2 regions of the Exiguobacterium sp. QJM3NY_9 genome follow, and region 2 is predicted to be linked to the other one. Evidence: riboswitches for the same ligand, from Rfam matches in the RefSeq annotation. Region 2 holds a riboswitch; the other holds the start of a gene.
What was found. Region 2 has a riboswitch for FMN ahead of AC0VYQ_RS11900 (ECF transporter S component). Riboswitches for the same ligand answer to the same signal wherever they lie in the genome.

Region 1: linked by a shared signal. The riboswitch ahead of ribD (bifunctional diaminohydroxyphosphoribosylaminopyrimidine deaminase/5-amino-6-(5-phosphoribosylamino)uracil reductase RibD) and the one ahead of AC0VYQ_RS11900 (ECF transporter S component) in region 2 are both predicted to bind FMN.

Annotation. Positions count from the first base shown of each region.
Region 1 covers NZ_CM149679.1:2,721,085-2,724,487, forward strand. The annotation lists gene ribB (3,4-dihydroxy-2-butanone-4-phosphate synthase) at 1-327, opposite strand, end outside; gene ribE (riboflavin synthase) at 327-953, opposite strand; gene ribD (bifunctional diaminohydroxyphosphoribosylaminopyrimidine deaminase/5-amino-6-(5-phosphoribosylamino)uracil reductase RibD) at 938-1,984, opposite strand; FMN riboswitch at 2,144-2,288, opposite strand; SAM riboswitch class I at 2,439-2,543, opposite strand; SAM riboswitch class I at 2,759-2,861, shown strand; gene AC0VYQ_RS13795 (alpha/beta hydrolase) at 2,922-3,403, shown strand, end outside.
Region 2 covers NZ_CM149679.1:2,322,811-2,326,213, reverse strand. The annotation lists gene AC0VYQ_RS11910 (NAD(P)/FAD-dependent oxidoreductase) at 1-406, opposite strand, end outside; gene AC0VYQ_RS11905 (YuzB family protein) at 499-732, shown strand; gene AC0VYQ_RS11900 (ECF transporter S component) at 797-1,363, opposite strand; FMN riboswitch at 1,521-1,660, opposite strand; gene AC0VYQ_RS11895 (HesB/IscA family protein) at 1,777-2,127, shown strand; gene AC0VYQ_RS11890 (NAD-dependent epimerase/dehydratase family protein) at 2,252-3,118, shown strand; gene AC0VYQ_RS11885 (GNAT family N-acetyltransferase) at 3,115-3,403, shown strand, end outside.

The sequences.
Region 1 (3,403 bases), 400 kb from region 2:
CTGAATCGTCATTGCCCGTTCCGCTGCACTGATGCCGGTTTTCGCATCTTCATGATCAATGCTGATCGTAAAAGCCGTTCCGTGCGGATCCGTGTTGACATCTGTCATCGGTCGGAGTTCGAGTCGTGTTGCGATATCCGGACTGACCGGGACACAGACGAGTCCTTTGCCGTAAGTGATCATGAAGTTAATCATCTCGGGTGTCGCGTGTTCCGCAAGTAACACGAGATCCCCTTCGTTCTCACGGTTTTCATCGTCACAGACGATAATCGGTCGTCCGCGTTTTAAGTCATCCACTGCTTCTTCAATCGAATCAAATCCGTTCATCATGCTTCGCCTCCTAAAAATGCCGACCAGTCCGTCTTCGCATCCTTCTGCGTAAAGTGATAGAGATGTTTCGCCATCAAGTCACATTCGATATTGACGAGGGCACCCGTCTGCAAGCGATCGAACGTCGTGACTTGGCGTGAATGGGGAATCAATGAAATCGTCACCGCGTCGTTTCCGACATGTTGCAGTGTCAGGCTCGTACCATTGATTGCAATCGATCCTTTCGGAATACAGTACTTGCTCCAATCGCCTGCCTCAAAACGGTATTCCATCGCTTCACCGTCCGGTCGCCGGCTGAGAAAACGAGCCGTTCCGTCGATATGCCCGCTGACGAAGTGACCACCGAACCGTCCATTCGCCGGCATCGCGCGTTCGAGTTGAACGGCTGCTCCGACCCGTAACGTCTGCAGCGACGTCGCTCGGATCGTCTCATGGACCGCATCGGCCGTGAATCCGCTCTTCGTCATCGCCGTCACCGTCAAACAAATGCCATCAACGGCAATGCTGTCGCCAATCTTTGTTCCGTCAAGCACTGCTGTCGCTTCGATTTCGAGCGCCAACCCGTTCGGTCGAGGGACTTTCCGTTTTATTGTGCCGAGTTCTTCAATCAATCCGGTAAACATGTCATCCTCTCCTTTCGTACATACTGGAGATGGACGTCCGGTCCGATTTGGTTCATTTTCACTAAATCAAAACGGTCTTCGATGTCCTGTTCCGTCGTCAAAGACTTTGTCCCACTGAAGAGGGACGGTGCCTGATAGAGTTCGATCATATCCACGAGATCCGCTTCTAAAAATGCGGATTGAATCGTGGGACCGCCTTCAATCAATACACGCCGGATGCCTTGTTCATATAAAAGTTCGAGGATTTGGTCCGGTGTCGCATACGTCCCGACGAAAACCGTCACGTTCGCCCGTTCGCTTGTTCGTGGCTGTTCCGTCAACCAATACGTCGGATTCAATCCGTCATTCATGACTTGAAACTCATCCGTCAGGCGCCCCCGCCGATCGACGATGACGCGGACCGGTTCGATGCCGGTCGAACTGCGCAACGTCAATGCCGGGTCATCGATGATCACCGTGTCGCTTCCGACGAGAATCGCGTCGTGTGTCCCGCGTAACTGCCGTCCGTCAGCACGTGCCGCTTCTGAAGTGATAAAGCGTTGTTCACCCGTCGCGACCGTCCCGTTCATCGTTTGGGCGACTTTCACTGTGACATGCGGACGTTTTCGTTCGATTGCCTTCCAAAACGGTTCGTATAATGCCTCCGCCTTATCTTTTAGCAACCCGACTTCAACCTCAATCCCCGCCTGACGGAGACGTGTGATACCGCTTCCTGCGACGAGCGCGTGGCGGTCCTCTGTCGCGATAAAGACGCGCGCAATGCCGGCTTTTAGAATCGCTTCCGTACACGGCGGTGTTTTGCCGTGATGATTGCACGGTTCGAGCGTCACGTAGAGATCGGCTCCGCGTGCCGCTTCACCTGCCATGAGGAGCGCTTCGACTTCGGCATGGGGTCCTCCCGCATAACGGTGGGCCCCAAAACCAACAATCCGCCCCTGTTTGACGATGACGCAGCCGACACTCGGATTCGGGCTCGTTTGACCGTTTAACATGTGTGCTAGTTGCATCGCATAACTCATGAATGTTTCCATTTTTTCCGCTCCTTTCAATAAAAAAGACGCCTCCTGTAAAAGGGGGCGTCGTGATTGAAGGATTGACGAAATAAGCGTCTCGCGTTTCTGTTTTTACACATACAGAAACAGACCTTTCCCTGAAAACATTTTTCCAGAAAATGGCAGCAAGCGCATTGTTTCGTCCTTCTCCCATCCGGACTTTACCGTCGGCCTTGGAGTCTCACCAAGTCAGCCACAGTGCGTACACTGCAGGTCGCGGGCTCGTCGATCCATTGATCGCATCACCGCCGGTTGGGATTTTCACCCTACCCCGAAGAACTGGTTATTGAGTTATACAGCTCAAGATTAGCATAGGTCATTCTAAAATACAAAATGAATTGTATTTCATTCTCTTTTTTAGAAAAACATCAAAAAAGGACCCTTCTCTTAAAAGAAAAGGGTCCTCTCATCTGCACTAAGGCAGAATCCGCTCAGCTCATCTTTCAGACAAACGTCTGATGGAATTGGCACAGTACGACGTAAGAAGTCTGTCGCCGAGGTTTCGTAGGGCCAGTCCCTCCACCTCTCTCGATAAGTGCTGCGGTATGAAGTTCATATGTGTGATGTTTCAAGTCGTTCTTATGTCGTGAATCTACTGCTTACACTACGGGGATTCCCTTCTCAAGTCAACCATATTTTCAAAATTAAACCAAATTACCCAGTTTATCAATTTTGACTTCTTTTTAACGTCTTGACAACGTATTTCAATCAATGATATTCTCTTCACAATGATTATTCCGACAATTCCTATACGATATATCAAGAGTGGGCGAGAGATCTGGCTCTACGAACCCACGGCAACCTGCAACATGCAAGGTGCTCCGACCAGCAAAGCCGATGCTTTGGATGATACTTACGATAATCTCGTAGTGCGCCTAAAGCACTACGAGTTTTTTAATAGAAGGAGGAACCCTTTATGAATTCATCATCACCTGTTCTGTGTGGCGCAGAAGATTTTTTGATTGAACGAGGTCCAATCGGTATTTTACTGTCTCACGGTTTTAACGCCACCCCTCAAAGCGTCCGCACTGTCGGAGAATATTTTGCCGCCCAAGGGTTCACTGTGTATGCTCCGCGCCTCGACGGGCACGGGACGAGTATCCAGGATTTCGAAGCGTCGACTGCCGAAGATTGGAAACAAAGCCTCCGCCAAGGGTTCGACGTCTTAACCAATCATTGTTCGTCCATCTTCATCGCCGGACAATCGATGGGTGCGACACTTGCCCTCGCCCTCGTCGCGGAAGGATTACCTGCTGACGGATTGATTACGATCAATGCAGCGTTATCGATTCCTGCCTATGAATCATTATCTTTCGAAGACTGTCCACGCTACTTAAAAGAAAGTACCCCAGACATTAAACGTGAAGCGTTTGAAATCATCTATGACCATGTCCCTGT
Region 2 (3,403 bases):
GCGACAGTCCACAAATCGCTTGATGCGTTTTGCGTGACTCTTCGAGTGTCTGAATGCTATAAGTAAACTCTTGAGCACCCGGTATGTTATGGTATTTATCTTCGCAACCTAATGCGATGATGAGATCGTCATAAAAAAGTTCTGTCCCGTCTTGCAAGAACACAGAATTCGTCTCTGGCGAGATGTTAACGACATGTCCATATTTATATGTGAGATGTTTCCCCTCCGGAAATTCAATCCGGACATCACGATCGGATAATGTACCTGCTGCAAGAGCGTAATACTCGGTCTTTAGTGCGTGATACGGCAATCGATCGACAAGCGTCACGGCGACCTCTTCATCCTTGAAGCGTTCACAAATTCGCATTCCGCCATATCCGCCACCTAAAACGACTAGTTGCTTCATAACTTAAAATCCCCCTTAGTTCCCCTAAATCAGTCTGACCTTGTATAATACGACAAGAGGAAGGTAAATTCCTGCTTAAAGGAGGAAAAAAAGTGAATCCCATTATTGAATTTTGTATCAGTAACTTAGCGGCAGGGGCACAAGTCGTCATGTCACAACTCGAACGCGACCCGAATGTCGATGTCGTCGAGTATGGTTGTCTTGGCTACTGCGGCATCTGCTCGCTTGATCATTTTTGTCTTGTTGACGGCCAGACCGTCATCGGAGAGACACCGGAAGAACTGTTAGAAAACATCTACGCTAAAATCGAAGAAAATGAACTCTAAAAAAATCCCCCACCTCAAATGAAGTGGGGGATTTTGTCGGTCGGTCGGCGGGCGCGCCTAGGACTTATGCAGCTTGTTGACGACGGTTGATCCAAGGTTTTAATTTTAAGAACAGCGGAATGAAGAGTGCTGAGATGAAGAGGGCCTTGATGATGTTGAACGGCAAGATACCAGCGATGATCGTTGTCCATTTGACAGCCGGATCAAGCATGTAGTCCATCCCGAAGAACCAAGCATATGCCGGGAGGATCAAAACATAGTTGAGAATCGCAAGTCCAAGTGCCATGGTAATTGTTCCTGCGACTAAGCCGGTTGCAAGACCTTGCGTTGATTTCTTTTTATGGTAGAACCAGCTGACAGGAAGAATGAAAGCAACACCCGCTGCAAAGTTTGCAAGTTCGCCGACCGGAACACCGCTTCCGCGGAAAATATAATAGAGAACGTTCTTCAATGCTTCGACGATTACACCCGCTACCGGTGAGAACATGATAGCAGCAATCAACGCCGGGACATCACTGAAGTCGATTTTTAAATAGTTCGGTAAAAAGGGTAGTGGGAAGTTGAGTAACATAAGAACAAATGAAATTGAACCTAACATTGAGAGTGTGACCATTTTTTGAGTGCGTTTCATACGAGTAAAATCTCCTTTTTTTCGTTCCTCTCGATGAAGTATTGGCATGACTGCGTCCAAAATAAACCCCCGTTGAATAAGATTCAACAGGGGAGAAGTCCGCAATAAAATAAGCCTATCCGAAATGTGCAAAATCGGAATAAGTCTATATACATGCCGCCATCTTCTCCCATCCAGACTATACTGTCGGCTCCTGAGTCACACAGAATCAGCAAATAGCGCCCTATTCGCTCGCGGGCTTCAGACAAAAGTCTGTTTACCGCCGGTCGGGAATTTCACCCTGCCCTGAAGATGGAACGATTTAATTTTTTTGATACAATTCATTTATACAACGAATTCAAGATAGTTTCAAGCAACTAGGTTTCGAATCTACGTAAAGTTGCGTATACTATAGAAAAAGGGAAGGTGATTACATGATCCAATTAACAGAAGCAGCTGCTCTTCAAGTCAAAGAGATGATGCAACAAGCGCCGGACGATGAAAGAAATCTCCGCATGCTCGTTCAAGGTGGCGGATGCAGTGGTCTCTCCTACGGAATGGGTTTCGATAGCCAAAAGGAGACGGACCTGACATTTGAGCAACATGGTGTCAATGTCATCGTCAATGAAAAAGACTATCCGGTCGTCAAAGGATTAGAAATTGACTATAAACAATCGATGCTCGGTGGCGGATTCACAATCACGAATCCGAATGCAATCGCGACATGCGGCTGCGGGACATCATTCAGAACAGCGACGAACGCCGGGACACCCGGTGGTTGCTAACTCACAACGTGGACCTCAGAGTCCGCGTTTTTTTGTTTTTTCGTGCGATACAGGATTTTAAGAATCGGGTAGAGAAGACAGTAAGGCAACGGAATGAGTACGTCATCATTAAGGAGGACTATCGATGCGAAAAGTGTTGATTTTTGGTGGGACACGTTATTTTGGAAGACGCCTGGCATTACGACTCGCTGACGCCGGCGATGATGTGACGCTCGTCACACGGGGGGAACATACGCCACCTGTCGCGAAGGGCTTGACATTCTTTAAAGGGGACCGGACGTCAAGTAGTACGATGAAAGATTTAGGGAGTCAAAACTGGGATATCATCTACGACAATATTTGTTTTAATCCATATCAAGCAAAACTTGCCGTCGATGCATTCGAAGGAAAGGTCGGACGCTACATCTTAACGTCGACGATGTCCGTCTATGACGGGGGAGGAGCAAATCTTTCAGAGCGGGATTTCAATCCGTTTCCCGGGAAATATGACTTGGAACAGGAACATGATTACGGGGAAGGAAAGCGCCAAGCAGAAAGTTATTTCTTTCAACGGGCGACATTTCCTGTTATCGCCGTTCGCTTCCCGGTCGTCTTAGGACCGGATGATTACACGGAACGTCTCGTCTTCCATGTGAAACGTGCGCTCGCAGGGACTCCTGTGGTTGCTGAAAATCTTTATGCGAAGATGGGATATATCTCAAGCTATGAAGCGGCCTCGTTCCTTGAATGGTGTGGTCGTTCGACGATGACAGGACCGATCAATGCAGCGAGTGACGGGGTGTTATCGATTCAAGATTTGATGGATAAGATTGACCGTGTCGCAGGAACGGAATCAACGTTCGCGACGACGGGCGACGATGAATCACCACTGGCGCCGGAACGTGATTTCTATATGGATACGTCAGCAGCGAAAAAAGCCGGCTATTTATTCCAACACGTCGACGAGTGGCTCGATCGACTCATTGAAGAGGAGGTACGAAATCACAAATGATTACGTTAGTAAAACCGTCCGTCCATCTCGAAACGGAGTATTTAGACTTTCTGGCAGAATGGGAACAATCCGGGGAACCGATTGTCCCGAGTGTCGTCAGCAAAACGTTTTTACCCCTCGCTGACTTTTTAGAGGAGCAGGAACAAGAGGCATTGACGGCTCCAGAGAACTGGGTGACGCACTCGACGTATTGGTTTTACGACGGGAAACAAATCGTCGGTGCTGTGAACTTCCGTCATGACTTAAACGATGGTTTAAAACAAATCGGGGGTCATATCGGATACG